4 regions of the Paenibacillus sp. FSL L8-0663 genome follow, and region 3 is predicted to be linked to each of the others. Evidence: riboswitches for the same ligand, from Rfam matches in the RefSeq annotation. Region 3 holds a riboswitch; each other region holds the start of a gene.
What was found. A riboswitch is a leader RNA that binds a small molecule or an ion and turns the genes downstream of it on or off. The one in region 3 is predicted to bind thiamine pyrophosphate.

Region 1: linked by a shared signal. The riboswitch ahead of thiC (phosphomethylpyrimidine synthase ThiC) and the one ahead of MKY75_RS04565 (ECF transporter S component) in region 3 are both predicted to bind thiamine pyrophosphate.
Region 2: linked by a shared signal. The riboswitch ahead of MKY75_RS13295 (thiamine phosphate synthase) and the one ahead of MKY75_RS04565 (ECF transporter S component) in region 3 are both predicted to bind thiamine pyrophosphate.
Region 4: linked by a shared signal. The riboswitch ahead of MKY75_RS02095 (ABC transporter substrate-binding protein) and the one ahead of MKY75_RS04565 (ECF transporter S component) in region 3 are both predicted to bind thiamine pyrophosphate.

Annotation. Positions count from the first base shown of each region.
Region 1 covers NZ_JBBOYM010000001.1:819,117-827,003, reverse strand. The annotation lists gene MKY75_RS03645 (hypothetical protein) at 331-483, shown strand; gene thiC (phosphomethylpyrimidine synthase ThiC) at 606-2,450, opposite strand; TPP riboswitch at 2,638-2,750, opposite strand; gene MKY75_RS03635 (IclR family transcriptional regulator) at 2,906-3,649, opposite strand; gene MKY75_RS03630 (alpha/beta hydrolase) at 3,950-4,987, shown strand; gene MKY75_RS03625 (Fe-Mn family superoxide dismutase) at 5,244-6,623, shown strand; gene MKY75_RS03620 (lipoate--protein ligase family protein) at 6,828-7,673, opposite strand; gene folE (GTP cyclohydrolase I FolE) at 7,836-7,887, opposite strand, start outside.
Region 2 covers NZ_JBBOYM010000001.1:3,105,963-3,113,849, reverse strand. The annotation lists gene MKY75_RS13305 (hypothetical protein) at 1-61, shown strand, start outside; gene MKY75_RS13300 (ABC-F family ATP-binding cassette domain-containing protein) at 246-1,799, shown strand; TPP riboswitch at 1,894-2,002, shown strand; gene MKY75_RS13295 (thiamine phosphate synthase) at 2,267-2,860, shown strand; gene thiO (glycine oxidase ThiO) at 2,925-4,073, shown strand; gene thiS (sulfur carrier protein ThiS) at 4,070-4,273, shown strand; gene MKY75_RS13280 (thiazole synthase) at 4,276-5,043, shown strand; gene MKY75_RS13275 (ThiF family adenylyltransferase) at 5,040-6,101, shown strand; gene MKY75_RS13270 (response regulator transcription factor) at 6,244-6,936, shown strand; gene MKY75_RS13265 (C40 family peptidase) at 7,010-7,507, opposite strand; gene MKY75_RS13260 (thiamine diphosphokinase) at 7,787-7,887, opposite strand, start outside.
Region 3 covers NZ_JBBOYM010000001.1:1,021,044-1,028,930, reverse strand. The annotation lists gene MKY75_RS04590 (MetQ/NlpA family ABC transporter substrate-binding protein) at 63-920, opposite strand; gene MKY75_RS04585 (methionine ABC transporter permease) at 1,123-1,794, opposite strand; gene MKY75_RS04580 (methionine ABC transporter ATP-binding protein) at 1,787-2,512, opposite strand; gene MKY75_RS04575 (energy-coupling factor transporter transmembrane component T family protein) at 2,652-3,443, opposite strand; gene MKY75_RS04570 (ABC transporter ATP-binding protein) at 3,418-4,869, opposite strand; gene MKY75_RS04565 (ECF transporter S component) at 4,869-5,465, opposite strand; TPP riboswitch at 5,716-5,825, opposite strand; gene MKY75_RS04560 (TatD family hydrolase) at 5,869-6,666, opposite strand; gene MKY75_RS04555 (polynucleotide kinase-phosphatase) at 6,687-7,887, opposite strand, start outside.
Region 4 covers NZ_JBBOYM010000001.1:465,385-473,271, reverse strand. The annotation lists gene MKY75_RS02105 (bifunctional 2',3'-cyclic-nucleotide 2'-phosphodiesterase/3'-nucleotidase) at 1-989, opposite strand, end outside; gene MKY75_RS02100 (pyridoxamine 5'-phosphate oxidase family protein) at 1,214-1,648, opposite strand; TPP riboswitch at 1,917-2,027, shown strand; gene MKY75_RS02095 (ABC transporter substrate-binding protein) at 2,221-3,264, shown strand; gene MKY75_RS02090 (MTH1187 family thiamine-binding protein) at 3,762-4,055, shown strand; gene MKY75_RS02085 (ABC transporter permease) at 4,052-4,828, shown strand; gene MKY75_RS02080 (ABC transporter ATP-binding protein) at 4,873-5,823, shown strand; gene MKY75_RS02075 (TatD family hydrolase) at 5,879-6,688, shown strand; gene nfsA (oxygen-insensitive NADPH nitroreductase) at 6,793-7,536, opposite strand; gene MKY75_RS02065 (heavy metal translocating P-type ATPase) at 7,828-7,887, opposite strand, start outside.

The DNA.
Region 1 (7,887 bases), 200 kb from region 3:
CGCAAAACCCTCCTTTTACAAGGTTATTCGACAAAAAAACACAATCCCGACTACTAAACTAAGAAAACGGGCCTCAAGCCCTTGTTTTAGACCTAGGCACATTTTCCCCTAAAACGACCATCCTCCTAATCGGCATTTTGAACACACATGACCATCTTCCTGTTTTATGTCAAAAGCGTTTTACTTTGAAAAAATGTGGGTATAATGATTGAAACATAACCAAGCAACCTACATAGCATTGCGACATCAAGTACATACAAATAGTCCTATACAGACGTCCTAAGCAACTCAATCTGAATTTGACAATATGGAATTGGAGGAATGATCTACATGAATACAATGAACTTAACCGTCCACACCCTGATGCCCTTTCACCACCAATACCAACGTGCCAACGCGGTGAGTATGCAGAAGAAAGAAGATAGCTCGGAGAAGAAGCTCAGCTTTCAGGACATTTTGAATGAAAAAATGGGTAAAAAATAAGGCGCCGTTTATCCGGTTGCATGACTCGCTTTACATAAGCCAAAAAGCCGTAGTTTCCTACATCGACTGTAGAGAACCACGGCTTTTTTTGATTCATGCGTTCCTAAACTCACACATTCGTTTTACTGACCGCCATCCCGATACTGCTCTGCCTTCTCACGCATCCCAGCGGCCACTGCTTCTTCGGTGTTCAGCCCCTTATCCGCTGCATAGGCGCGAATGTCCTGCGTGATGCGCATACTACAAAATTTGGGGCCGCACATCGAGCAAAAATGTGCTTCCTTGGCTCCCTCTGCTGGTAGCGTTTCATCATGGTAGGACAAGGCCCGCTCGGGATCAAGCGACAGATTGAACTGATCCCGCCAGCGGAACTCAAAGCGTGCCTTGGACAAAGCATCATCCCGCTGCTGCGCCCGTGGATGGCCCTTCGCCAGATCGGCAGCATGTGCCGCAATTTTGTAGGTAATGACACCCTCACGGACATCATCCTTATTCGGAAGACCCAAATGCTCCTTAGGCGTAACATAGCACAGCATGGACGTCCCGAACCAACCGATCATCGCCGCCCCGATGGCTGAGGTAATATGATCATATCCGGGGGCAATATCCGTCGTGAGCGGTCCCAAGGTATAGAAAGGAGCTTCCTTACAAATCTCCATTTGCAAATCCACATTCTCTTTGATTTTATGCATAGGGACATGTCCCGGCCCCTCAATCATGACCTGAACATCATGCTTCCATGCGATTTGCGTTAGCTCGCCCAACGTTTCCAGCTCTGCAAACTGTGCTTCATCATTCGCATCATAGATACTACCTGGACGTAGACCATCCCCGAGAGAAAAGGCCACATCATAGGCTTTCATAATTTCGCAGATTTCTTCAAAATGTGTATACAAAAAATTCTCCTGATGGTGCGCAAGGCACCAGGCTGCCATGATCGACCCGCCACGGGACACAATTCCCGTCATTCTATTCGCCGTCATCGGTATATACCGCAGCAATACACCCGCATGAATTGTAAAATAGTCCACTCCCTGCTCCGCCTGCTCGATCAGCGTATCGCGATACAACTCCCACGTCAGCGCTTCTGCTTCGCCGTTCACCTTTTCAAGTGCCTGATACAGCGGCACAGTTCCAATCGGTACAGGAGAATTCCGAATGATCCATTCACGTGTGGTATGGATATTACGGCCTGTGGATAGGTCCATAACTGTATCCGAGCCCCAACGCACAGCCCAGGTCATTTTCTCCACTTCCTCCTCAATCGAGGAGGTAACCGCAGAATTACCAATGTTCGCATTGATCTTCACGTGAAAATGACGCCCAATGACCATCGGCTCACTTTCCGGGTGATTGATATTCGAAGGCAAAATGGCTCGTCCAGCCGCCAATTCCTGCCGTACAAACTCAGGCTCCACCCCTTCGCGGATCGCCGCAAATTCCATTTCGGGCGTAATGATCCCTTGCCGTGCATAATGCATTTGCGTCACTGTACGACCTTGCGAAGCACGAAGCGGACGGTTGGTCACGCCGGGAAATTCAACTGTCTCCCGTTTGGAGCCAGGTTTCAGTCCATTATCCTCCGGTTTGACGGCGCGTCCCTCGTAAGCCTCCACATCGCCCCGTTCCAGTGCCCAAGCTCGCCGTAATGGAGGCAGGCCCTGACGGATATCGACCTGATAGGCTTCGTCAGTCATGGGACCGCTCGTATCGTACACACGCAATGGCTCATGATGCTCCGTGCCCTGCGGCGTATGTGTAGGATGAAGAGCAATTTCCCGCTCTGGGACGGCAATGTCCGGCCGCGAGCCTTGAATATATACCTTACGGCTCCCTGGAAAGGGCGTTACCCCACTGGCTTGCTCCCCGTTTGTCTTCTCTACCCCAACTTCCCTTGTTCCTGCCAACCTTACTTCTGCTGATTTAAATTCTGTTCCTTTTGTTCCTTCTACTTCTGTCGGCTTCATTGTCCATTCCTCCTGTTTCGATGAAATGACACACCGATCCGGAACCATTCCCAGGGTGGCGCTGATCTATGCAAAAAAGCCGGTTCCCGAGGGAACCGGCTAATCTAACGAGGCAGCTATCCAGACCGTGCACATGTGGAATAATCCTATTCCAATGCGTCACCGTAGACAGCAGCTGCGTATACATTTCAATGGCCGATTACTTCCCTACGCTGGTATGATCCAGATCAGGTGCAAAGGGTCCGGAATCTTACACGATTCCATCTCAGCCCGGCATTACAGGCTCCCCCAGTAACTGCGATACTTCTATTCACATGAGGCGGACATAACAGACATCCCGCCATCCTTATCAGACTACTTCAAATTTATGGCTTTGGCAACCCTTCTAGGTTCCATTTAGCAAGAAGACGCTCCTCACCAAATCACTTTGCTTGCTTCAACTGCATTCATTCTTGTTACGGAAGCATAAGCCCCATTTCCTTAGCCGCTTCGATCAAAATCGGAGCAAAGTCATGTAGCGTCTCGGGTGCAAGCCGGCTGACCGGACCGGATACAGATAAAGCCGCAGTGACCTGTCCCTTCCGGTTCACAATTGGTGCGGCCACAGCAGCGGCCCCTGGCTCCCGTTCTTCATAGCTGGTCGCATAGCCCTTCTCGCGAATGTCCTGCAGCTGGGCTTTATAGACCTCCGCGTCTACCGAGGGCGGCCATTCATTCCCGCTTAGCAGGGCTTCCAGCTCCTGCGGCGGCATAAAGGCAGCCAGCACCTTACTGGAGGCTCCTACAGCCAGCGGCATACGCGCACCCACAGGCGCAACCCTGCGGATCGCCTGATTGCTCTGCACGGCTTGTATGCGAATACGCATGCTGCCGTCCCGTAAGTACAAGCTGACCGTTTCGCCCAGACGGTCACGCAGTCCTTCCATTGCAGGCTGTAACAACACCGCCGGCTCGTCACTTTGGGACAAATGTGTGGATAGCTCCCAAATGCGGAAGCCAAGTCGATATTTTTCCGTTTCGGCATTCCGAACGACAAAGCCCCGATCCTCCAACGTAGTCAGCAGCCGATGAACCGTGCTTTTATGTAGACCAATTTTGGAGGCAATCTCCGTTAGGCCAAGATCCGAATCTGCGGTAAAACACAGCAATATATCAAGTGCACGCTCTACAGCGCGAACGGTTAATTTACGGTCTTCCATTCGTGAACCGCTCCTCTTGTATCCATATTCGTTTCACACTATGAAACATGGTTACATAAATTATATAGAATAGTCGCGGCTACTGTAAACCGATGTTTTTGTGACAACCATATTACAGAACGAGAACAAACATCGACAATTCTTTGCATCATTTTTACTTTTCCGGTTCAGGCGTTGACTTTGGATAACCCCCATCATACGATAATAGGTATCTATACGGATATACACTATCATTTTCAAGTGGAATTATACCTAAATTCTATTGAAACGAGGATCAATTTTATATAAGGAGGCTCTTACATGATTTCTACATCCCAGCGCAACTCTCAGCTACAGACCGCTGTTCAGGAGCCGTCCACCCCACTCTTTAATCCCCGTCTGCTGCGGTTCAAGCACGTTGTGATTGCTCTGCTGCTGTCGGTCGTTTTTTTTCTGTTGTTTTGTTTTATTGCCTTGCATGCTTACATCGCATGGGTACTTACGAATCCTACCGTCGCGCCGCTGTACTCTAATCCGATGCAGGCCAAAAACATGCCTTATGAGGAAGTCAGCTTCCCTGCCAAGGATGGTAGCCGCATGGTACAAGGCTGGTATATCCCGGCGGATCAATCGCGGAAAACGATTATTTTCAGCCATGGTTATGGAGCTAACCGCGAAGAAAGCTGGATTCCCATGTATGATCTGGCGCATTATGCCCACAGTTTGAACTTTAATGTGGTCATGTTCGATTATGGATTCGCGTCACAAAACAGCAAATCAGTCGCAACCGGAGGCAAAGCGGAATCCCAGCAGCTTCTCGGAGCGATCCAGCTTGCGAAGCAACGCGGCTCGTCGGAGATTATCGTATGGGGCTTCTCCATGGGGGCAGGAACCGCTCTTCAGGCGGGCTTGCAAACCAAGGATGTGGACGCAATGATTTTGGACAGCACTTTCCTGTTGGAGCCGGATACGCTGTACCATAACATTCACAATCAAATTAACCTGCCAAGACATCCGTCTTTGGAAATTCTGGAGTTGCTGTTTCCAGTCTTGAACGGCACCAGCTTGCATCAGATTCCATATCAGGAGGTTAAAAAGGAAAACTATCCGTTCCCGATCATGTTTGTGCATGGTACACAGGATGAAAAGGCTCCTTATCCTATTGCGGAAAAGCTCGCTGCCAATCAAACCAACCCACTTTCCAGTGTATGGATTGTCAAAAACGGAATACATGAGCTTATTTTCAGAGAGCATCCCCGTGAATATCTACGGCGGGTATCGACGTTTCTAAGCAGTGTACAGGAGCTGGAGGACAAGAAAACGATCGCTGATGCCCACAAACAAACGACTACAAAGTAAAGAATTATTTTTCAAAAAAACTGTATTTAATTCTTCACCTTGAAGAAGCCTGCCTACGGACACTAACCCGTGCCGTAGCTGGGCTTCTTTTTCGTTTACCATGGTATTCTTGTTCTACGTAACAGATGTGACCAAATTAAGCGAGTTCATAGACATATTCCCGATAGGACAGCGAATATACTGGGTACGTATGCATCCAGGGCAGATCTGCCAGATCCGCCGGATAGCCATAGTGGGATACGGGAGGTATAAAACGATGCTGAGTACTTATGGGTCTTTCCTGCCCTTACGTGTGCTGGAGGAAATTCGGCATTGGAAGCAGCAGGAAAGTTGGCATGTGGAAGTGATTAAATCCGCTACCGAGGGACTGGAGCCTACTTATGTACGGCTGCTGGATGATTGGCGGACTGTATTCGAACAGACGGAACGCACCGCCATAGAGTTGCTTGAAGAGCAACGGAGCGCACTTGATCCGGCAGATCAGGCGTGGCATCAGGAATGGAAACAGCTGTCGGCTGCCCCACAAGCACATACACACGAATTCACTGAACCTCCAAAACAGTCAAGGGGATTAGACGCATCATCATCTGTAAAGATGCCATCGTCAGAGTCAGCATTAAACGCTCAGCCTGACTCACAAGAATTAAATCGTCGATTGGACGATTTGCTACAAACCGCAAACCGCCAGTCACAGGAGTATGTACGGCAGCTCGGTCTGCTGAGCGAGCACAGTCATGCATTGCGTCAGCAGCCAAAATCCGCTGGAGTTGTATTACACGCGGCACATGAAAGCCAATATTTCCTAATCTCGACAACCCCCTTTCAAGAACCTGGCTCCATCGCAAGGGCTGCTGGGTTGTATCATGTAGCGACAGAGGGTGAGAATTACCCAGAGGAAGCGTTTCGAGAACGTCAGGCAGGCATAAGGGGAGAAGGCACATGGACGACTAAAGGCGTCAAATCCAGCCAGGCTCAACCTTCGGCAACGGAAAAAACCTCAATCGGCCGGTCGGTTCCTATTGGAGGACATCGACTCCCACCGCTCCCTTACCCCTATAATGCGCTTGAACCGTATATTGATGAAAAAACGATGCGCATTCACCATGACAAGCATCATTTGAGCTATGTGAATGACCTGAATAAAGCGGAAAAGAAGCTGGAAGAAGCCCGAAAAACAGGTAATTTTGATCTCGTAAAACATTGGGAACGCGAACTGGCATTCAACGGCGCAGGCCATTATCTGCATACTCTTTTTTGGACGATCATGAGTCCTCAAGGCGGTGGAAACCCAAGCGGACCGCTGGCTGAACAGATTAAAAAAGATTTTGGCAGCTACGATGCATTCAAAAAACAATTCAGTTCGGCAGCCGAAAAGGTCGAGGGTGGCGGCTGGGCGATCCTGGTATGGAGTCCGCGCGCGGGACGGCTTGAAATTTTGCAGGCCGAAAAGCACCAGAATCTGACTCAATGGGAGTCCATTCCGCTGCTGGCGATAGATGTGTGGGAACACGCATATTACTTAAAGCATCAAAACGAGCGCAACAAATACATTGAGGATTGGTGGCATGTCGTTAACTGGCCTGAAGTGGAAGCACGCTACGATCAAGCCTCCAAGCTGAGATGGCAACCCTTCTAGAGGTTGTTCAAAAAGTCGTCTTTCCATAACGAAGCTATTCAAGAAGCGGATTCGACGTCGAATCTTGAATTCAGCCGGGCCTTCCGTTGCTCACGTAGATCTGTCTACGCTCCGCTACTCAGTCCCTAGCTTCATCCAACTTTCTCGGTCCTGAAAAGCCGACTTTTTGAACACGCACTAATAGGCTTCTAAGCTAAAGACAAACTACACCTGCAAATCGTATCGCTCTCTGAGCGCTGCCATTTGTTCGGTCCATCCTTCCGGTTGTACCAGCCAGCTATCGGCAGGTAAAATGACTGTCTGGCTCTCGACGACACGGCGCAGAGATGCCGTGTACGCCTCAACAGACGGCACTCCAGCCAGCTCTGCCAGGCTACCCATCGTTGCTGGATTCACCCGGGGGTAATCCTGCTGCTGCACGCCTGTCGACGTATCTCCGGCTGCCTCTGTATAGAATTGCTGTACCGCCTGTGCACGCTCTGCACCGCTGCCCTCAATCATCACGAAGGCTGTGATGATATACGCCTTGGCTTGACGTCGCTGTGCAATGCCGCAAAACTTGCGGCCCCGGACGCTGACATCGTAATCCCCGGGACAGAAGGACCCGGGGATTTCTCCGGTCTGCGCCTCGCCAGACCACGGAACCAGCGCATCGGCAATTAGCCCTGCCATGAGCCGAAAATCTTCATGCAGGCTGATGGCCCGCTGTGGATTCGGCAGGATCAAGGACAGGTTCAGCACCCCCCTGTCCAGCATGACGGCTGCTCCACCTGAGGGGCGTACGCATACCGAAGTTCCCGCGTTGCGCACTCGCTCCATCGCTTGTGGGGCGTAAGAGAGCCTGCGGTCCCGGTGACCGATCACAAGCGCTGACGGATGCCGCCAAAGATGCAAAATGGGTGCAGCTCCTTTCCCTACTTGCCGACAGGCCAGCTCCTCCCAAGCCAGCGGAGACAAAACGTCCTCCTGAGTGTCCGCAAGTGGTGCTTCAAACCACTGCAACTCAGGCAAAGCTGTTGTTTTTTCTGTTGATCTATGTACATTCTCCATACGTTATCCCCTATCTATAAAAATAACTGTTATCCATAGGCTAATCGTAATTTTAAGGCGGCTATCCCGTCGTTTATATCTGATGTTAACAAAAAAAGGTGGCTACGCCTATGCGTAAACCACCCTTTTTTGTTCATCACATAAACGTCTTGCGATGTTCGATCAATCCTTAAGCAGCGACAGAAACTCTGCGCGCTGCGCTGCATCATCACGA
Region 2 (7,887 bases), 2.1 Mb from region 3:
TGAAAAATCTGCAGCAGCTGCGGGTTACTTTGAGTACAAATGTTATAATGGCTTAAAATAATCACCCTCATGGGTGGTTTTTCTTTTTTTAGGCAGATCCATACCAAAAAACCTTAAAATTCACTGTTTTCAATATTCCGATATGGTTGCAGAATGTGCTACAATAAAGCTTTGAGAGAAACGAAATGCATATGAAATAAGAACAGTCGGCAATGCCGATGACAATAAGGAGCCAAAAACAGCTTATGAGTTTATTGACTGTAGAAAATGTATCCCACAACTTTGGGGACCGCGCATTATTTAAAAATGTTTCCTTTCGATTGCTTGCGGGGGAACGTGTAGGTTTGGTAGGAGCTAACGGTGTTGGTAAATCGACACTCATGAACATTCTCACTGGAAAATTGCTTAAGGATGAGGGTAAAGTGGAATGGACTCCACGTGTGCGTTACGGCTATCTGGATCAGCATACCAAGCTGACACCGGGCAAAACGGTACGTGATGTATTGAAGGATGCTTTTCTTCCTTTGTTGGAATTGGAAAAGGAAATGATGCAGATTACTGACAAAATGGGGGATGCTTCTCCTGATGAGTTGGAAGTGTTGCTGGAACAGATGGGTGAAATTCAGGAGCAACTGGATATGGGGGATTTTTACCTCATTGATGTAAAGGTTGAAGAGATGGCGAATGGACTAGGTCTGTCGGCCATAGGACTGGATCGGGATGTATCCGCACTTAGCGGCGGGCAACGGACAAAGGTTCTTCTTGCTAAGTTGCTGTTGGAAAAGCCGAACGTCCTGTTGCTGGATGAACCTACCAACTATTTGGATGTAGAGCATATTGAATGGCTTACGCGCTATTTGAAGGATTATCCTTATGCTTTTATTCTTATTTCACATGATACTGAATTTATGAACCAGGTCGTTAATGTTATTTACCATCTTGAATTTGCCAAGATGACCCGTTATTCAGCTAATTATGAAAAGTTTCTCGAAATGGCGGATCTAAACAAAGCCCAGCATATTGATGCTTATGAGAAGCAACAGGATTTTATTAAGAAACAGGAAGATTTTATTCAGCGTAATAAAGCGCGTGCCTCTACATCAGGCCGAGCAAAGAGCCGTGAAAAGCAGCTTGATCGGATCGAACGTATTGATAAGCCTGAAGAAGCCGCAAAACCAACCTTTCAATTCAAAGAGGCACGTGCAAGCGGAAAGACGGTATTTGAGGGTATTGATTTTGAGATTGGTTATACACATGCCCTTTTGCCTAAAATGTCCATGACGATTGAACGTGGCGAAAAGATTGCAATTGTCGGCTACAATGGTGTCGGTAAATCGACATTGCTCAAAACCATATTGGGAAAAATTCCGCCAATCAGTGGAAAAACCTATCAAGGTGATTTTTTGCAACCCGCTTATTTTGAGCAGGAAGTAAAGGCCGAGAAAATTACACCGATTGACGATGTGTGGAATGAATTTCCGCATTTGAACCAGCATGAAGTACGAGCACATTTGGCGCGTTGCGGTTTGAAAAATGAGCATATCACGCGTCCGCTATCTGCGCTCAGTGGTGGAGAACAGGCTAAAGTCCGTCTTTGCAAACTGTTAATGCGTGAAAGCAACTGGGTACTGTTCGATGAGCCTACCAACCACTTGGATGTTAAAGCAAAGGATGAGCTGAAACGTGCTTTGAAGGAATACAAAGGGACCGTATTGCTTGTATCTCACGAACCGGACTTTTACGAGGATTGGGTAACCAAAACGTGGAATGTGGAAGAGTGGTCAAGTAAAGTTAACTAAAATCAGCTAAATCCAGTTCCAGCAAATTTCACACGAAGTGGGGTTTGCAGAATTAGAAAAATATGCTAAGCTATCTTTAGCTTATACAATAAAATAGTCACACTAGGGGAGCCGCCCATGCGGCTGAGACGGAATAAATGGATTTCGGACCCTTTGCACCTGATCTGGGTTATGCCAGCGTAGGGAAGTGAGCGCCGTACAAACAAGGCAACACCATCTTTATTTTTGTTTGTGCGTGGGACGATACACGTATACGGATTCATGGTCCGTTCGATTATTGGGCGTTCGTTAAACCACTTCCTTGGGGAAGTGGTTTTTTTGCGTTTCGTTCATTTTAAGTAGTTCGAGCTTCCGTAGACGATTCACATATAATCCCCTTTCATTCCTGCTGGTAGACGTGGCTGGCTAAGCTTAGATCCTTTAGTCCAATGTGAGGTGAAGACAAAATCGAATTACACGCAATTTCGATGGAAAAGGGCACTTTTGCACAAGCCGCCCAAGTGGCTGCTGTGATTTGTCCGTATGTTCATTATGTACACGCACGTTTAAAACAGAATGGTGCCTCTGCATTGCTTTCTTTGACTCGCAGCCTGGTGGAGCAGGAAGTTCCTTTGCAACAAATTGTAGTAAATGATCGTGTGGATGTAGCTTTACTTACTTTGGTCGGAGCCGTTCAATTACCAGCTAATGGATTACCTGTTGTGGATGTGAAAAGCCTACTTCCAAAGGGTACACGCTGTGGAGTGTCTGTACATTCCTTGGAGGAGATGCAAATTGCTGAGCGGGCAGGAGCGGACTATGTACTTTATGGTCACGTATATGAGACCCATTGTAAGCCCGGTATTGTACCGCGGGGTTTAGCTCAGCTTGAACATATTTGCAGACTGTCAAACATTCCGGTGATTGCGCTAGGCGGCATACAACCGCATCATATCCCGGAGCTTTATAGGGCCGGAGCAAGCGGAATTGCAGTGATGTCTGGTATATGGGAGGCTGAGTCGCCCGTTGCAGCTGCAATGGAGTATAGGCGAATGGCAGACCTTGTAGTTCACAGCCTGTAGCGAGAAAACGAGAGTAGAGGCAAGCTGAAAGCAGAAGGGTTTATGGAGAGGAGATACGGAACAAATGCTAAAGATACACACAGAGGAAAGAGTGATAGGACACGCTGAATGCTTGGTCATAGGTGGAGGTGTCATCGGCAGTTCCATTGCTTATCATGTGGCCAAGGAGGGAAGAAGTACGATTATGCTGGAACGATTGATCCCGGGTGAGGGAGCCTCAGGAGCAGCGGTTGGAATGCTGGCAGCGGAAAGTGAAGAGTTCACCGACTCTGAGCTATCACGATTTGCTCGCATAAGTCGAGATGCATTCCCTGAGCTTGTCTGTGATCTAGAGCGTTTGTCAGGTATTTCGGTGGAATTCCGTACTGAAGGGTTTGTGACCCCTTTCCGTACGGAGACTGAAGGCCAAAAACGCTGGAAAGCTGCTAAAACGCGAGAGGGTGATTGTCCTATCTGGTGGGATGCGAAAGAATTGGCCCGACGAATTCCAGGTTTGGATGAACAAGCGATCGGGGCAATATATCGTTCAAAGGAGACACAAGTGGCTCCTGTCCAGCTTTGCCGTGCTTATGCAGGTGCTGCTGCGGTGCTGGGAGCAACGGTATGGTCTGGTACACAGGCAGAGCAACTGGTCATACAGGATGGTCGAATTTGCGGTGTCCGCACAGATAGTGGTTTTTTTTCCTGCGATCAGGTCATTATTGCCGGAGGCTTGGATAGCATGAAATTGCTAGCGCAGGTTGGGTTTGAATATCCACTTTATCCGGTCAAGGGCGAAGCGGTAGCGGTCTCCTTGAAGGATCACCCGTTAGAATATACCATTTATGCTGATGATATTTACCTCGTGCCTAAACAGAATAACGAGCTTTGGATTGGGGCAACGAGCCTTCCACATCAATATGACGAAGAGGTGACCGTAGGAGGCTTGGAGGGGTTGCTGGCACGTGCCTCTGCCTGGCTGCCGCGCGTCCGTGAAGCTTCTTTTATACGCGCTTGGGCGGGCTTACGTCCGCAGGCTGTATCAGGTCATCCTTTTATAGGAATTGTTCCTGGGGTCGAGGGCGTATATGCTGCAGTCGGGCATTATCGTAACGGTGTCCTGCTGAGTGATGCTACCGGGCGTGCGATGGCAGCTATGCTTAATGGGGCTTGTGCAGCAGAACTTGGGATAAGTAGTTTTTCTTCTGAGCTCCTCAAGGAGAAAAGCTTATGAAGCTGACGATTAACGGCCAGAGCCTGACCTTTTCTAATCGAATCACTCATGTGAATCAATTGCTACATGAGCTTGATGTAAAGGTGAAAACCGTAGTGGTGGAGCTGAATCGGCATATATTGACCCGTGAAGATCATGATGAAGCGGTACTGAAAGATGGAGATTGCCTAGAGATTGTACATTTTGTGGGAGGCGGTTGATTATGTTAACCATTGGAAAAGCATCTTTTACCTCGAGGTTGTTGTTGGGAACAGGAAAATTCTCTGATCTGGATATCCAATCCCAAGCCGTAGAGGCTGCTGAGACGGAAATATTGACGTTTGCTGTACGGAGATTGAACTTGGAGGAACGGGATAAGCAGCATTTTCTCGATATGCTGGATTTGAGCCGGTATACACTTCTTCCCAACACAGCAGGGGCTACAACAGCAGAGGAGGCGATTCGTATTGCCAAATTGGCAAAAGCCTCCGGCCTGTGCGATATGATTAAGGTGGAAGTCATTGGGGATAGCAAGACACTGCTGCCGGACCCATTTGAAACGTTGAAAGCTAGTGAAAAGCTGTTAGAAGAAGGCTTTATCGTGCTGCCCTACATATCGGACGATGTGATTCTAGCAAAGAGGCTACAAGAGCTTGGAGTACATGCCGTTATGCCTGGAGCTTCACCGATTGGTACAGGACATGGTTTGCTTAATCCGTTTTCATTAGGTCTAATTATTGAACAGGCGGAGGTTCCGGTTATTGTCGATGCGGGTATTCGCTCACCCGGTGACGCGGCAATAGCGATGCAGTTAGGGGCAGATGCTGTTTTGTTGAATACATCCGTATCAGGAGCGAAGGACCCGGTAAAAATGGCAGAGGCCATGAAACTGGCTGTTCGTGCTGGAAGATATGGTTTTGAGGCGGGGATGATTCCTGTAAAACGTTACGCTTCAGCAAGCAGTCCGATAGAAGGTATGGTTCAGGCATGAAGGTAACTGACAAATCCGGTGCAGGAGGAACACATTCAAGTGACCGTTATTCCAGACAGGAAAGATTCGCGCCCTTTGGACCGACAGGACAACGTCGGCTTGCTTCTTCCCACGTACTAATCATAGGTGCCGGAGCGTTAGGTACAGGTATTGCGGAAACGCTCGTTCGCGGGGGTGTAGGTACAGTGAGCCTCGTAGACCGGGATTATGTGGAATGGAGCAATTTGCAGCGCCAGCAGCTTTTTCAGGAAAGTGATGCTGCGCAAAGATATCCCAAAGTAGTAGCTGCTCAGCGAAGATTAAAGGATATTAATTCGGAAACGGTTATACATGCACATGTACTGGATGTTGGGGTGGAAGAGCTGGAAGAGTTGATCCAAGGGGTAGATCTCTTGATGGATGCAACCGATAATTTCGATACCCGACTTCTTATGAACGACATGGCACTCAAGCATCGGATACCTTGGATTTATGGGGGATGTGTAGGCAGCTATGGTGTAACCTACACCATTTTACCGGGTCAAACGCCTTGTCTTCACTGTCTGCTGGGAACTATACCGTTTGGTGGGGAAACCTGTGATACCGCCGGGATTATTCCGCAGGCTGTACAGATGGTCACGGCTAACCAAACTACGGAAGCTTTCAAACTTCTTGGTGGATATCCGGAAGATTTGAGAGGAAAGTTACTTTCGTTTGATTTGTGGAAAAATGAGTTTGTAGCGATAGCAGTAGATAGCGTTAAAAAGGAGAACTGTCCTTCTTGCGGCAGCCACCCGACGTATCCCTATTTGTCGGCCTCTCATCGGCAGAAGACAGATGTTTTGTGCGGTAGGGATACCGTTCAAATTAGACCAGCAAACCCGACACATCTGAATCTTGCAGAAACAGCAGATAGATTTGCTTCTTTGGGAGAAGGAAAAGTAGAGCGGAATCCGTTTTTGGTTTCCTTTAGTACAAGCGAGCATCGGTTGGTTGTTTTTGCAGATGGCAGAGCGTTGATTCATGGGACAAAGGACGTGGCAAAAGCAAGAAGTCTGTATCATCGCTATTTGGGTTAAACCATAAAAGCAGAAAGCCATTCTTTGGAGAATGATTTTCTGCTTTTTTGTTACAATAATATTATTATGCTTTAATGGCTTATAACACAAACTTGTTCGTATCCAATATGTAATGCTATGTCCAAACCAGGTGGGTGAAAAGGTGAGCCCGTTAATTTTGCTTGTGGATGTAAATGAAGCGTCTCCCGTAATTGTTCGTCCATTGGAGCAGGAAGGTTATCAGGTGGTTCATGTTAGCAATGCGACGGATGCAAGCTCTTATGTAGCCCATAATCCTGTGGATTTGCTGCTGCTCAATATAGAAGATAAACAGACAGTTTCGCAAGGTTTACTTCGCATATTGCAGCAATACCATCCTCAGGTCCCGCTATTAGCAATGACTTCATCAGATGAGGAGGACCATATTGTTTCCTGTTTTGAACAAGGAGCACATGATGTGATCGTTCTGCCCTTTTATCCTAGAGTTTTTCAGGCTAGAGTGGCTAATTTATTGCGGATTTTTGGTATTGAACGTGATGTGAAAAGGGCAATCGAGGCGGGTGATTTACATATAGACAATGCAAGCAGATTGGTGAGCAGAGGGGGACAAAAGCTGGAATTAACTCCGAAGGAATTTGATCTTTTACTTCATCTGGCGATACATCTTAACCAAGTTTGTAGCAGGCAGAAAATTCTGAAGGATGTTTGGAAACATGATTATATCGTTGATACGAACGTTGTAGATGTCTATATCAGACATTTGAGGGTTAAAGTAGATAAGGGGTATAAGTTTAAAATGATCCGTACGGAACGAGGGATTGGTTATTCACTCAGAACACCAACTGTATCAGAATAGCACAAGGCATATAAAAAAGCCGGAACTTTTCGTCCCGGCGCGCATATTTCAAAATGAGTTTCATGCTACAGCACTACAGCACGCGGCGTGCTTTAATGTATGTTTTTTTCCAGTTGCCAGAGTCCAAATTGGAGATGGTCACGCCAGGTCCGCCGTAAGTGTGCAAAATTTTACCCCCGCCCATATAGACTGCTACGTGGGTAATGTTGCGTCCTGTAGCACGACTACCGCTTGAAAAGAAAACTAAGTCCCCTTTTTTCAGATTGGACTTGGATACGGCATGTCCAACTTTAGACTGTTGAACAGAAGTACGCGGCAAATTTACTCCGTATTTCTTGAATATGTGCTTCATGAAAGAAGAACAGTCAAAATTACGTGTAGTGCTTGTGGAAGCTCCAAACTTATAAGGAGTTCCCATATATTTTTCACCGTAGTTAATCACTTTTTGGCCTACCGAAGTCGTAGTGGCGGCTTGTGCCGTATTTGTTCCCTCAATTGCAAATGTGCCAAAGCCGATCGTGGCTGCGACCCCTGCTATAATTACCTTTTTTATGATTTTCTGCATATTCATGTTGTAAATACCTCCAAAAATTGATTTGTGCAATATTTTGCTGAGTTGCTAACTAACTGACAGCGTTGAGTATAACAGTTTTGAAGCCGCCTAATAGTTGGAAAAGAACTCTCAAATGCTTGAGGGATAAGACTTACACAGCGATTATTAAAAAACGATTAAAAATTACAATTTGTAAAAAATATATCGATTCATTGATCTCTATAAACGGAAAAACCCTTGTTCATCAAGGGTTTTGAGTGAAAAACAATTTATATAATGGTTACAATAATGTCATAATTAGTCCTTGCTTTGAATAACGAGTAGCAGACCGCTTTTGATGGAAATCGTACCTTTTGAAGCCGTTAGCTTATTACTGACAGCACGTGATTGTCCCATTT
Region 3 (7,887 bases):
CAGACTTCACTCCATTATACAGGTCAAATATCATCATAAATAATGTTTCAATACTTATTTAATTAAAATGCTGGAACAACGCTATCCTTGTAATTGTCCTCAAAAAATTTACGCACTTCCGGTCCGGTCATTCGCTTTGCCAGCTTTTGAATGGCATCGGAATCTGCATTATCCTTACGCGCTACCAGATTAATGGCAAAGTGCGTATCGTCTTTTTCGGTAATCAGCGCGTCCTTCTTCGGTGTCAGACCGAGCGGCTTGGCATATGCGGGATACATGGCAGCCATGTCCACATCATCCAGTGAGCGCGCCAGCATCAACAAATCCACTTCTTTAAACACAAACTTTTTCTTATTCTCAATAATATCAGCCTGTGTAGCATTATAGCCTACGCCTTCTTTAAGCTTGATCAAACCGTTTTGCTCCATCATTACCAAAGAACGTCCTGTATTGGCCGGGTCATTGGCAATGGCAATAGTCGCACCTTCGGGCAGGTCTTTAACGTTCTTGTATTTTTTGGAGTACGCACCATAAATGGCGTTGTAAATTGGTTTTATCGCTACCAAATCAGACTTGTTGCTTTCATTATATTGTTGCATAAAAGGAGCATGCTGAAAGAAGTTAGCATCCACTTCATGGCTTGCCAATGCGTTGTTCGGTTGGATATTGTCTGAAAGCACGACGATTTCCAGATTGACTCCGTCCTGTTTAAGCAGCGGCTTCACGATATCCAGCACATCTGTCATCGGTGGGATGAGCGTCGCTATTTTCAGGGTCACTTCTTTTTGGGAAGTCGCTTCTTTAGACTGTGTTTCTTGTGTAGCCTGCTTTTGACCACCGCATCCGGCAACCAGTAGCATAACGACAGCAAATAGTGTAAGTAATTTCAAGTTCGTTTTCATGTTGTTTTTCCGACTCATTCGATGTGGAACCTCCAAAATTAGTTGTGATCGGGAAGATAAAAATGAGTTACAGCATAGCCGCTTCGCGTGCAGATTGTTCTTCCGATCGCTGACGCTTCTCCAGAACAATTCTGCCCGCTCCGCTTTGGAGGCACTGTAAAGTCATTTTTATTTCCCATAGTGGGCGGTGCAAGTGTTAATGAAGAGATTCATAAACCATTTACCGCTTGTCGATCCGGCGGGATATGGTGCTTCCAGTGAACTGGATCGTTTGTACGAAAATAATCATGACGACGATGGTGAACGCCATCAAGCCTGTTTCAAAACGCTGGTAACCGTAGCGGATGGCAAAATCGCCTACCCCGCCACCGCCCACAATGCCCATCACCGTGGAGTAGGAGATGAAGCTAATGGTGGACGTGGTCAAACCCAGTACAAGCCCAGAACGAGCTTCCACGTACAGAAATTTGAAGATAAGCTGAAGAGTGGATGCCCCCATAGAAGTAGCGGCTTCAATTACACCCTTCGGCACCTCAAGCAATGATTGCTCCACCAGCCTCGAATAATAGGCGATGGCCACCACTGACAAGGGAACCGTAGCAGCCATCGTACCCAGCGCCGTCCCTACGACCAGACGTGTAAATGGAATCATAAACACGACGAGCAGCAAAAACGGGAACGAGCGAATGACATTGACCACACTGTTCAATAGGGTGAACAGCAGTCGATTTTCATATTTTTGCCCTTTGCCGCACAAATACAAAATCGTTCCTGCCGGAAGCCCTAACAGTACAGCTGCTGCGATAGAAATCCCCACCATAATAAACGTCTCTCCGATGGCTTTCCATATCTCAGACTGATATTGCGCAATGATGTTCAGCATTTCATTCATCAGCTTCACCTGCTTTCGCTGTTGAACCTACCGCAGCGTCAGCTACACGTTGCGTGGAAAGCAGCTGTCCATCCCGCATTTCTGATACATGGGTACAAATGTTGCGTACCACGTCCATATCGTGCGTTACAATTACAATGGTAACTCCCAGTTCACGGTTGATCTCCCGTAACACGCCCAGAATATCCGCGGTCGTCTGCGGATCAAGCGCCGAGGTCGGCTCATCACACAGCAGCACCGCAGGTCGATTCGCCAGCGCTCTGGCTATCGCTACACGTTGCTTTTGGCCTCCGCTCAATTGTGCCGGATACTGTTCTGCTTTATCAGCTAAACCGACGAATTGCAGGCATTCGCGCACACGTTCTGCTCTCTCTTTTTTCGCGACACCTGACAGCTCCAACGGCATTGCTACATTTCCACTGACCGTCCGATTGTGAACAAGATGATAATGCTGAAAAATCATCCCTATGGATCGCCGCGCTTCACGGAGACGTTTTTCCGGCATGCGAGTCAGATCTTCCCCGTTCACAACCACGTTTCCCTCATCCGGCCTTTCCAATACATTCATCAACCGGAGCAAGGTAGACTTACCGGCACCGCTGGCACCTATAATACCGTGGATTTCCCCCTCCTCCACTTGAAGGGACACGGATTGAACCGCATGAAATTGGCCGCTTGAGGTGGTATAATGCTTGTTTACCTGATGCAGCGTAATCATGAAACCTGGCCTCCTGATGATCCATTTCTCAGGGAAAATGTAATAAGCCCGCCAGCCCAGGCGGGTCTGTACGAGCCGTCAATTCCCATTGCATTAATATACCACAGAGCAGAAAACGGGCAAAGCCTTTTGACAACAATTAACGTACATCCCACACCCCTACATAAGGAAAGCAAATCCCAAGTCCCCAAGCCAGCGTAAGCATGACGACAAAATAGAATATGAATACAATATCTATAGCCGAATAGCCGATCGCATAATAATACGTTCGCTTGGTTTCATTGGTAAAACCCTTGGCTTCCATAGCAATAGCAATGCGCTGAGCACGCCGAATACTTTGAGCGAGTAGCGGAATCGCATACCTGCGAAGCGTGGCATACATATTCCATTTGGACACATGCTGATGTAAACCTCGAATACGGTGGGCTTGTCTCAATGCCTGGAATTCCTCCACCATCATAGGCATCAACCGCATGGCTGCCAAAAAGCTGTATGCATACTTCGGAGGGAGCTTCCATTGCTGCATCAGTGAATAAAAAAGGTCCACTGGACGAGTCGTTAAACCAAACAACAAACCTACCGCAGCCATACTCAGCGCACGAAAGCCCAGATGCATGCCTCGGTAAAAGCTTTCCTGCGTCACATGGATCAAGCCCCATGTCCACCAGGTCGTCACCCCTTTGCCGAACATCATCATGCCCGTTGAAGTTGAAATAAACACCAATATAAAGGGAGACCCGTATAGCAGCAGCCTCTTCCATGGATGGCCTGACCAGACAAGCAGCAACAGCATAGCACACGCAACATTAAACATGACATTCGGATCATGAATGACTATAACGACCACAAACAGGATGGAAAACATCACGAGCTTTAGGCCCGGATTCACGCGATGCAGCCATGTTTTATGATGGGGAAAGGACAGGTTCATACTGTAGTTCCCCTTTCTGAATCCGCCATGTATCGGTACAATATCGACGGACAATTTCCGGGTCATGGGTGACCATCACAATGGCCGTGCCTGCCGCTCTCAGCTGCTCCAACATATCCAGCATGACAAAGGTATTACGCGCATCCTGCCCAAAGGTCGGTTCATCGAGCAGCAGCACTTCCGGCTCACGAATCATAGCCGTAGCAATACTCAACCGCCTTTTTTGGCCTAACGAAAGCTGATACGGATGCCGCTCGTCCAGCCGCTCCAGTCCGAACTGTACGAGCATCCGATCGACCCGTTCCCGGCACTGTTCAACGGTATACAAGCTCTTGGGTAACGAATACTCTAGTTCCTTTCGTACGGTATGCGCTACAAATTGCAGCTCGGGATTTTGAAACGCGAACCCGATACGCTCTGCCAGTTGTTCTGTACTGCCTGCCTCAATTCCGCGCACGCTATAACGTCCCTGTGTGCGAAGTAAGCGCATCATGGAGAGCAGTAGCGAGCTTTTGCCAGCCCCGTTTTCACCAACCACGCCAATCCAGTCGCCAGGCTTCACCTGCGCATGCTCCACATAAATCACTGAACTTAAACCGCGGAGGCCGCTAAAATGTTCCAGCTCCAGCACATCAGTCCCCGCACCATTCTGTTGCGTCACTGCTTCACTCCAACGTGGCGAAGACGCTTCATTCCATACTCCCGGATACCACACGCCGTACTCGGACAATGCCTGCCGGTGCACATGAAATACTTCTTGGGCCCTTCCATCTGCAATGATCTCCCCTTGAGCAGAAAGCACCACAATCCGATCCACATCATGGACAATTTCATTAATTTTATGCTCCACAATCACCAGTGTCTGGTCTACCGAAATGTTGCGAATGGTATCCCACACCTGTGTAGTGCCTTCCTCGTCCAACAAAGCCGTGGGCTCATCCAGAAAAAGCACTTCTGGCTCCATAGCCAGCACAGACGCAATCGCCAGCCGCTGCTTCATTCCCTGTGACATGCTGCCAATGGGCATATGTATATCATCCGTCGATAGACCCACCTGTATCAGCAGCTCGCGAATACGGGATCGCATCTGCTCCCGGGGAACCTGATTATTTTCCAACACAAAAGCCAGTTCCTCATCTGCATATGACATACAGAACTGCGTATCAGGATCTTGAAATACAATACCTGAGACACTTGGGATTACAGCAGCATCGCATTTCATAGGCACTTCTATCGTGCGTGGAATCAGACCGCTTAACACTTGGAGCAGTGTTGATTTACCGCATCCACTCGGTCCCAGTAGCAGCAGCTTTTCCCCCTTGCGGACAGACAAAGACATATTGTGAAAAAGCAGCTCTTGCTCACCGGGGAATTTCAACCGTAGCCGGGTGATCGAAGCCACCACATCTTCGGTTGCCCGGCTCATCAATCCAGCCCCTTATAATCTTGTTCCGTTGCAGGCCTCAAACTTCGCGTGACTCCGGTTACCTCCAATGCCTTAGCCAGATAGAACGCGAATACCCCGGCAATCACAATACTGCCAATCATCCGAAATCCAATATACAAAACATAGTTCCAAGTCGATAGCTGATCAATATACCCGTAGCTGAAGTCTAAAATCAGAGAAGTGACAGCCGCCCCAGCCGCAGCTAGCGAAGCAACCCACAGGTTTGCGTTCCGATACAGAAAAGCCGCAAAAAACAGCTCCGCTCCCAAGCCTTGCAGCAGGCCATAGTACAAGGTGGACATACCCCATTCGCTTCCCAAAAAAGCACTGACCGTTGCCGCTGCCACCTCTGCCAAAATCGCAACACCCGGCTTGCGAATGATGAGATAAGCAAACGTACCTGCCATAAACCACATGCCATACATCAGTTGCTCGGCGTGTAGACCCAATGGTTTCATCAAATCATAGGCAGGTCCCCATATTTTGTAGATCAACCCGAACACAACAGCGATCACAATCGTGACCAAAATATCCGTCAGTTTCAACCCTTTGGACGCTCTTACAGCAGTATTCATTATTGCGTGCTCCCCTTTTTCCTTATAGTTGGCCTCTTGGCCATGAAAAAAAGCTTGTCTGGAGCTGAATCTCCAGGCAAGCTTTATGCGCAGTAAAAGGTGAAGCACCATACAAAACATCATTCGTCGATATGCCTTATATAACCAGTAGTCTAAACTACTACACTGATACCCAGCCAAGTCAGGATCAAGGTAAAATGCTAGGACATACATTGAATCTATCGACAACCGCAAAAAAAAGCGGCATTCCTGTATAGTGTTCTTGGTTTCTCTACGCTGGCATTACCCAGATCAGATTTCACGGTCAGTGGCAAGGGCCACCCTCTCAGCCTGACTTTCTCAAGCTCCCGACAATGCTTTTTAATTCACTATAATATATACCACATCTATGGCTTTGACAATCCTATAATCCGAAGAAACGTTTAGCCGTTTCCGTCGTCGCGATTTCGATCTCCATCATGCTTCGACCTGTACATTCGGCTATCGTAGCAGCAATGTGAGCGAGATACATGGGCTCATTACGCCCTTCTTTAGGCTTCACAGGCAAATTACGCGGGGTCAAAAATGGAGCATCCGTTTCAATCATCAGACGGTCCAAGGGAATATCTCTGACCAGTTCACGCAGATGCTTCCCCCGCCGTTCGTCGCAAATCCAGCCGGTGATTCCGATATACAGTCCCATTTCTACATACGTACGCAATTCCTGTTCCGTGCCGGTAAAACAATGCACTACCGCTTTATCGACAAGCCCTTGATACTCCCGAAGCATAGCGACAAAGTCCTCATGTGCATCTCGTTCATGCAGAAATAACGGCATTTTCAGCTCACCCGCCAGTTGGATTTGCTCGCCAAACCATCGGCGCTGCACATCACGTGGCGAAAAATCACGGTTATAGTCCAATCCGCATTCCCCTATGGATACGACCTGCGGCTGACCCGCCAACTGGCGGAGCTGCTGAATCGTGTCTGCACTGCAGTCTTTGGCATCATGGGGATGCACGCCAGCTGTCGCATACAGCTTGCCCGGATAACGCGCTGCATACTGAGAAGCTTCCCGACTGCTGCGGACACTGGTCCCGGTAATAATCAGCGGTGAAATCCCTACAGCCGCGGCTCTCTCTACCACCTGTTCCCGATCTGCATGAAACGAACGATGCATCAAGTTCACACCAATATCAATTAACGGTGTACCCCTTTCCATCTCAATCCCTCCCTCGCAAACTACAATCTTGGATCAATCGGCTCTGATTCCAGAGATAGTGCGGCAAGGACGCATTCATGAATACGATCTACCGTATCCTTGCGGACAAAACGTTCCACGCCTTCCATACCAAGCGCTCCTTCCATCAGGGCATGACGCTCCTTTTTGTTCGTTCGACGCTGCTTCAGACGCTTTAAATTCTCAGGGGCAAGATAATCCATACCGTAAATGATGTGCAAATACTTCCGGCCTCTCACCTTGATTGCAGGCTGAATCATCTTGTCCCGATTTTTCATCAAAAAGCGTTCCGGCTTGATCACAATCCCCTCATGACCATCCTCTGTCATCTCGTTCCACCAACGAATGACCTCTTCCTCGCTTGCTTCGTCCGTGATCACGCGATACTCTGTCTCCATAAACAGGGAAGACAGCCCAGCCAGCTCCCGGTTTTGCTCCATATGCCAAATATGAGAATGGTCGAAAAAAGTCTTTCCGCTGTGTGCCAGCGTATGAAACGGTGCGATACGAATCTCATCCAGACCGTCCACATCCCAGCAATATTTTTGAAAAGCCTCTTGAAACGTCACGGCATTCGCGTACTTCTGTTCCATTTCCTCCAACCAGTCTCCAACCTCTCGGCCCGCAACCTTCGCCTGCTTCAGCTTGTCTACCAGCTTACTGCGATCCAGCAGAGCTGCTTCACCCACATGCGCATACTGTGCAGCAATCAATTCCCGAGCCTTGAGATTCCACGGTACAATTTCCGCATCCAGCAACACAAAATCCGTCTGGTTCCGTTCAAAATATCCGGCAGTCCGTAGATCCACATTCAGCTTTTCCAGCACTTGCTTCCCAAGGCTTTGTTCAAAGAAAGCTCTCCCGCTCCGACTGTAGATCGTGCCCAATGTCGGGTAGCCTACATACTCGACAGCGGCCTGTTCGTTTTTGAATAATAGCAAAATAGCCCGGCTACCCATATGTTTTTTCTCAGCCACCATCGTTTGTACCCCTTGCCCGCGATAATAAGCCAGCGCTTCACGCGGATGCTCCAGATAACCTTCCTCTGCAGACACCGCTGGAGCAGGACTCATGGTCGGTGGAATATACACCAGTTCCTCTATCGGTACTGTCACATGTGACACGGCATCTATAGCGGTTTTGACCGATTCTCCTTGAACGCGCACTTCGCCATACGATTCCGTCAGTACACTGTAACCAGCG
Region 4 (7,887 bases), 560 kb from region 3:
CGATTTTTCTTTTCTAGGCTCAGGTCAATGATACCCAGATCCTTGCCCCATGAGGAAGCTTCCACGGCTGGTACGCCATTAATGGTTCCCTTATCCAGATCTACACCCTTCATATCTTTAAAATCAGGGCCAGGGAAAGATTTATGAGCATGCCCAAACAGAATAGCGTTAATTCCGTCCACCTGGCTCAAATACTTAACGGCATTCTCCATCAGTGGCGTTTGTGGCACATCCTCATAACCGGTATGCGCAAGCACGACAATAATGTCAGCACCTTCCGTCTTCATTTGAGGAATAAACTTTTTCGCCGTTTCCACAATATCCTTCGTAACGACTTTATCCTTCAAATTGGCTTCATCCCACTGCATAATTTGAGGTGTGACCAGACCGATCACACCCACTCTGAGTGTATGCTCTTCGCCCTTCTCGTCCGTTACTGTTTTATCAAGAATCTGATAAGGGGTAAAATAATTCTTAGTAGCTTGGCCCCCTTTATCAACATAAACGTTCGCATTTACATAAGGAAAATCAGCTCCCTTGAGCGATTTGTCCAGAAAGTCGAGACCGTAGTTGAATTCATGGTTGCCCACTGTAGCTGCATCATAGCCCATCAGGTTCATCATCTTGTAGACCGGATGGACACCGCCTTCTTTCTCAAAGGTTTTGTTGCGGGCCATATAATCGCCTAATGGGTTGCCCTGCAGCAAATCACCATTATCGAACAGCATACTGTTTCTTGTTTCACTACGTGCCTTCTGGATCAAGCTAGCTGTACTAACCAAGCCATACTCGTTGGTTTCTTTGTCCGAATAGTAATCGTAGTTCATCAGGGACGCATGGATATCCGTTGTTTCCATGATCCGCAAATTCACCGTAGCGCTATCACGAGAATCACTAGCTGCCCAGGATGGAGCGGCTGAAAACACCAGCATGCTACAAGCTACAACTGCTGCTGTAAACCCTTTAAACCAATTTTTACGAAATAACAAAATATACCCCTCCTCATTAAGGTGTATGCCTCATATACATACTTTTGCACATATATGTAAGCCTTGAACCCACCATTTCTATTTTAATCCAACGCCAGACAAAAGAGTAGTCATTTACTTAAAATTATTTATGAAAAAATAATTAATTTTCTCAAACATAAAAAAACCAGCAAACCTCCTAATAAAAACTCGGAGATTCACTGGTTTATCCATTTATATTCGTACTATTTCTTCCACACCTGGCGCTCCGTTTGCTGACCCACATACTCAATGCAAGTCGGATTCACGTCCAGAATGACATAATCGGGATCGTCCGGTCCGGAGAACCATTCCTTCAAGGAATCGTTCCACACTTGTTTGCGCAGCCCCTCATCAGCTGTAATCTGGACGGTAGCCTCCACTTCTACAACTTCCTTCGTACCGCCAACCTCATAACCCAGCAGCAGGTAAGCATTCGGATTGTCCTTTAGCTCATCCACTTTATGCGTTTTGCGATCTGTCGCCAGATGAATGTTCATTCCATCGTTAAAAAGGGCCATATAGCGTACTTTCGGTTTGCCACCCTCTACCGTACCTAACGAACAAAATTTGTTGTTATCCAAAGCCTTCACAATGGCTTGTTCCAGTTGGTTGCGATCCAATGTTTCCGTTTTACCCACAGTACAACAACTCCTTTTCACGAATTAGAATTCTCTACGGCCATACCATTGGGCACCAGCCCATCTGAACCTACCTGCGCAGCTGTTCTGAAAATAACATGACCGGATCGAATCGGTTTGATTCATACTCATTTTCAGATCAAAGCTCACAGTAAAAGTGTACCCTGTCGTTCGGCAAATGAACCGTCATCTCTCCCTTCATGCTGGACAGACCCGCATTCAAAGCATATAATCGTCGTAGTAAACCCGAATAAATGACCCATTAAACCATACAATGCAGGGGTGCTGGAATCGGCCGGCTGAGAGTGTGTCCCAAGACACTGACCCTTACAACCTGATCTGGGTAATGCCAGCGTAGGAATGCTTAAGCAAGATGTGCCTTTTTTACATAGGACCATCCCTTACTTTGGTATATACAAGCGCAAGCGTCCCGGAAACTCGGGGCGCTTTTTTTGTTGAGGATTAAGTTGTTGGAAAGATCGCGTCCGGCAGATGTTATTTTTATGAAAATGGGAAACTTAAGCTGTCTGATTGGATGGATAACGGGTAATCAAAAGGAGAGAACACTAACGATGAAGCGCATGAAAATATTAACCCTGGGACTGATCAGTCTGTGGCTCATGGCCCTGACCCTGACCGCTTGCGGTGGAAGTCCCCCTACATCCCAAGAAGCGGCTTCCGCTACCGACACTCAAACGTCTACTCCGGCAAAGGGGCTCAAAGATGTTAAAATCGTGCTCGACTGGACACCCAATACGAATCATACGGGACTCTATGTCGCCAAGGACAAAGGATTTTACGAAAAAGCAGGTTTGAATGTCCAAATTGTTCAACCTGGTTCAGGCGGAGCCGATCAAATGGTTGCTTCTAATGCTGCACCTTTTGGTATCAGCTACCAAGAAGGCGTCACACAGGCTCGCACGCAAGGTGTGCCGCTTGTATCCATCGCTGCGGTGATTCAGCATAATACCTCAGGCTTCGCAGCCCCGGTAGATCGCGGAATTAAAAGCCCGAAAGATTTTGAAGGTAAAAAATACGGCGGTTGGGGCTCTCCCGTAGAAGAAGCGGTCATGAAATCCATCATGGATTCAGACAAAGGCGATGTGAGCAAAGTGAAGATCGTCAACATGGGCAATGCAGACTATTTTACAGCCGTGAAGCGGGATATCGACTTTGCCTGGATTTTCTACGCATGGACCGGAATCGAGGCCCAACTTCGAGATGAGCCATTGGATATGCTGTATGTAAAAGATTATTCCAAAAGCCTCGACTACTATACGCCTGTAATTGTGAGCAACGAACAAACGATAAAAAATGATCCCGAGCTGGTTAAAGCGTTCATGGATGCTACCGCACAAGGCTATGAATACACTATCGCTCATCCGGAAGAAGCCGCAGACATTTTAAGCAAAGCTGTACCGGAGCTGGATAAAAAACTGGTACTTGCCAGCCAAAAATGGCTGAGCCCGCGTTATCAGGACGATGCCGCACAATGGGGTGTGCAAAAAGCGGAGGTATGGCAAAACTATTCGGACTGGATGTACGAACGCAAGCTGCTCAGCAAGCCTTTGGAAGTCGATAAGGCCTTCACAAACAACTTCTTGCCCAAGCGCTGACCATTTGTTAAAACGCTAAATAAGACTGAACTAGAGAAGTGAACGAAGCCCTACTACGCAGTCGGATGGTGCTTCCCATCGCTGTTGTACCCAGATTTCTTTTATGAATATCCAGAGGTTGAAATCTGGGTACAAAGGCGAACGCTAACGCTTGACAGCACCATTCCGCCCACTTCGTTCTCGTTCAACTTGGTTTATTCTTTAGTTTCATATTATCTAAGCGCTAAGTAGGTGCGCTTGTGTGTTAAAAATGCCGCACAAACCAGCTTTAAAAATAGGGTGCTTTTAAGGCGGGCAGCAGCGGAGCGGTTCATTTGAATCTGGAGAAGCGGAGCGTTCGCCTTTGCAGGGGAATTCTTACCTTTGAAAACTTAAATAATCCAAGAATCCCCCTGCAACAGCGATCGTAAGACCAAATGAAACGCGGAGCGGTCTCAAACGCCTTAAACCACCCTATTTTCTCTAAAACACTCCAAATGAAGGACAGGTGAATTTGCATGGCTAATACACTGCTCAGTATTCAAGTAATCCCTAAAACTCCTAATAACGAGGACTCTTACCCGTATGTAGATAAGGCGATTGAGGTCATTCAGCGCTCCGGTGTCAAACATCAGGTGAACCCATTGGATACGACCATGGAGGGCGAGCTCGACGAGTTGCTGAAAGTGGTTAAAGAAATGCATGAGGCTTTGACGGAAGCGGGCAGTCCCAGCGTCATTTCACAGATCAAAATCGCACATAACCCACAAGGCATCAGCATGAACAAGCTGACCGAGAAATATCGCCCATGAATCCGAAAGGCAAGAACGCATCCTGGTGGAAAAGCGTATGGCCGCCCCTTGTGGCGGTCCTCTTCTTTTTAGCAGCCTGGCAGGGGGCGGTTTCCTATTTACATATTGAATCCTGGCTACTGCCAGCTCCATCCCTCATCGTACAGGAGGGCATGGCCCAGACGGCGCTGCTTGGTGCCCATACATGGGCTACAATTCGCCTGACACTTGTGGGATTCGCTATAGGGACAGCAACGGGACTGTTGATCGCCATCGTTCTTCATACCATTCCTTTTCTCAAATCCGCCCTGTATCCGCTGCTTATCCTGAGCCAAAACATTCCGATCATCGCCCTGGGGCCGCTGCTCATGGTGTGGTTTGGTTTTGGCATGCTGCCCAAGCTGATGGTCATTACCTTAGTATGCTTTTTTCCCGTGGCTGTAGCGACCATGGACGGGCTGACACGGACGGACCGTATGATGATGAACTATATGCAGATGTCGGGTGCAGGTCGCATGGCTATTTTTATGAAGCTGGAGTTGCCACACTCGTTGCCGCAGGTATTCTCCGGCATCAAGATTGCTGCCACCTACAGTGTGATGGGCGCAATTATTGCCGAATGGATTGGTGCGAGCGAAGGAATCGGATATTATATGCTGCTGCAAAAATCGGCCTATCGCACGGACCTCATTTTTGCCGCCATCGGCATCATTGTCGCGCTCAGTTTACTGATGTTTGTCATCATAGTACTACTGGAAAAATGGCTGGTTCGCTGGAAACCGGATCAGGAATAGCTTCCTCCTTGAATTAAATACAGCAAAGAAAGGACGTGGCACATATGAGTCTGCATCCGACTGACTTATCATCACACAACGTGGCTAATGAACAACGAGCCGGGGACCAGCAGAGTCCTTCGACTGCCCCTTCTGCTCTGGAATTGGACGGGATCAGCCTCGCCTTCCGCGAAAAGCGAAGCTTACTGCCCGTGCTGCAGGATGTATCCCTCACAGTCAAGCCGGGAGAATTCGTTTCTCTCATCGGTCCGTCAGGCAGCGGCAAAAGTACGCTGTTTCACATCATCGGCGGGCTACTCAAACCACAGCAGGGACGTATCCGTATGCACGGACGAGACATGACTGGTGAACGTGGGCATATCAGCTATATGCCACAGCAGCCCGCCCTTTTCCCGTGGCGCACCACGCTGGATAATGTACTGCTTGGGCAGGAAAATGCTCCACGTAAAAATACAGCAGTCCCCCCTCAGTACGCCAGTGAACGCGAACGTCGCAAAGAAGCCCTGCAATGGCTCGAGCAGGTTGGACTAGGCAAATTCGCCAAGGCGTATCCACATACGCTGTCTGGTGGAATGCAACAGCGTGCAGCCTTTCTTCGCGCACTGCTCAGCCCGCAGGAATTAATGCTGCTGGATGAGCCGTTCAGCGCACTCGACGCGCTGACACGTGCAGATATGCAGCAATGGTTACTGCGGATGTGGGAGAAGAACCGCCGCTCTGTGCTGTTCATTACCCACAGCATTGAAGAAGCGCTGCTGCTCTCCGACCGCATTTATGTGCTGTCAGCGCGACCTGCTTCGGTGGTGCATGTCGTAGATGTCCCTTTTCCCCGCCCGCGTAGGGAAGAAATCACCCTCGATCCTCTCTTTATTGAATGGAAGCGAACCATGACCGGCTGGATGCGTGAGGAAAAGTACAAACTGGACGGCGACATGGACAATGCTCAGAGCGTTCACAAGAATATCCCGGAAGATGGATTGAATCGGCATGAGTGACGTAAAAGTTCGATGTGCATCGAAATGGAACAGCCAAACAAAGCTAGGCTTGGATTTGACCACAACAAGACCCGCTCCATTAATCGACGCGCACATTCATGTAGACAGCTACCCGCCCGAACAACAGAAGCTATTGCTCGCTTCACTTGCTGATAGCAGCGTCCAAGCTGTGATAGCCGTGTCGATGCATCTGGACTCCAGCCGAGCCAATCTACGGTTAGCCGAGCGTTACCCTGGGCTAGTACGGCCAGCCTTTGGCTTTCATCCCGAACAGGCCCTTCCACCGCAAACTGAGCTTGACCTCTTGTTCGACTGGATGGACGAACATGTACAGCAGATGGTCGCCGTGGGTGAAGTCGGCTTACCCTATTACAATCGGCTAGAAGCCTCGCAGAGCGGAGCTCCTTTTGACCTCGCTCCCTACATAGTGCTACTGGAGCGTTTCATCCAGTTTGCAAGCAAGCATAGCAAGCCCATTGTCCTGCACGCCGTTTATGAAGACGCAGACATCGCCTGTGACCTTCTGGAACGTCACGGCGTCACGCAGGCGCATTTTCACTGGTTTAAAGGCTCTGCCGCCACGACCGAACGTATCGCCCGGAACGGCTATTATGTCTCCTTCACACCGGATCTCCTGTACGAAGAAGAGATCCGCAGCTTGGCAAGGCAGTATCCGTCTGATCAGATCATGGCAGAGACAGACGGTCCCTGGCCGTTTGAGGGTCCTTTTACCGGACAACAGACACATCCACGGATGACTGCCGACGTCATTCGCACGTATAGCAAGCTGACGCATCAACCTGAATCTGCCGTCCGTCAACTATTTTATGAAAATACGAGACGTTTTTACTCACTATCTGATTGATAAAGTCTTATCAGCAAAGAACCTCCTTATTTACGTATGTTGGAGTTCCGCGTAAATAAGGAGGTTCTTGTATTTTGTAGAGTTCTCTTGTCGCTACTCAGATTTTATTGCTTCAGGAAACCCTTCTGTTCCAAAAATGGCTTCAACTGCAAGCGTGCTGGCTCGGTCAATCTTCCGGCCATTTGCTCAGACCATGGCGTAGAGCGTTGACCGCCCGTACGTTCCTTCAAATATTCCGCTGATGTGTGATCGTATACCTCTACAGCTTTCATCGTCTGATTTTTGTCGTAGCCGTTCATATGCAAAACACCGGACAGCGGAAGGCGTGGACGCAAGCCCGTTTCCTGATCCGGTACACCAATACACATACCGAATACTGGATACACCAGCTCTGGCAACCCTAACAACTCAGACACCTCTGCTATGTTAGTACGAATGCCGCCAATGTAGACGATGCCCAAGCCCAGTGATTCAGCGGCTACCGCTGCATTTTGTGCAGCTAACGCGGCATCAATGGTCGCAACCGTATAATTTTCAACGGACCCCTCATAGGAAGGCTGACCTGGCTGATGGTGGAGCGTGACCTGTTTCAAGCGATACAGGTCTGCGCACCATACCAAAAACGCAGGGCATTGCTCAACGTAAGCCTGCCCTCCTGCCAACTCCGCCAGTTTTGTTTTCAAAGAAGGCTCGGTAACGGCGATAACGGTATATGCCTGCACATTGCTGGACGAGGAAGCCATTTGGCCAGCTGCCACAATAGCTGCGAGCTGCTCGTCGGTAATGGGGGCTGACTTGAATTTTCGCACAGACCGGTGATTCATCAACAAGGAAATCGTATCATTCATGACTGCTTCACTCCTAATCCATAATATAAGCTCTTTATCTACTTCAAGCTGTGAGTATACGAAGAAGTTCTTGCATGCTTGCATGGCACTCCTACAAATATTATGGAACTTTCGCGAATGATAAGCAACCTGACGTAATGAAAGTTGAATGGTTTTAAAAAACCAAACACAACAAAAAGCAAGCACGCAGAGAAACCAACCAATTGCGCGTACTTGCTCTATACTCTGATAATAACTTTATCTCGATACAGAAGTCCGACAGCACGTTATCCTGCCGATACATCCATACACTTACAGCTTTACTCGTTGGAGACGCAGCGCATTCAGCACAACTGAAACAGAGCTAAATGC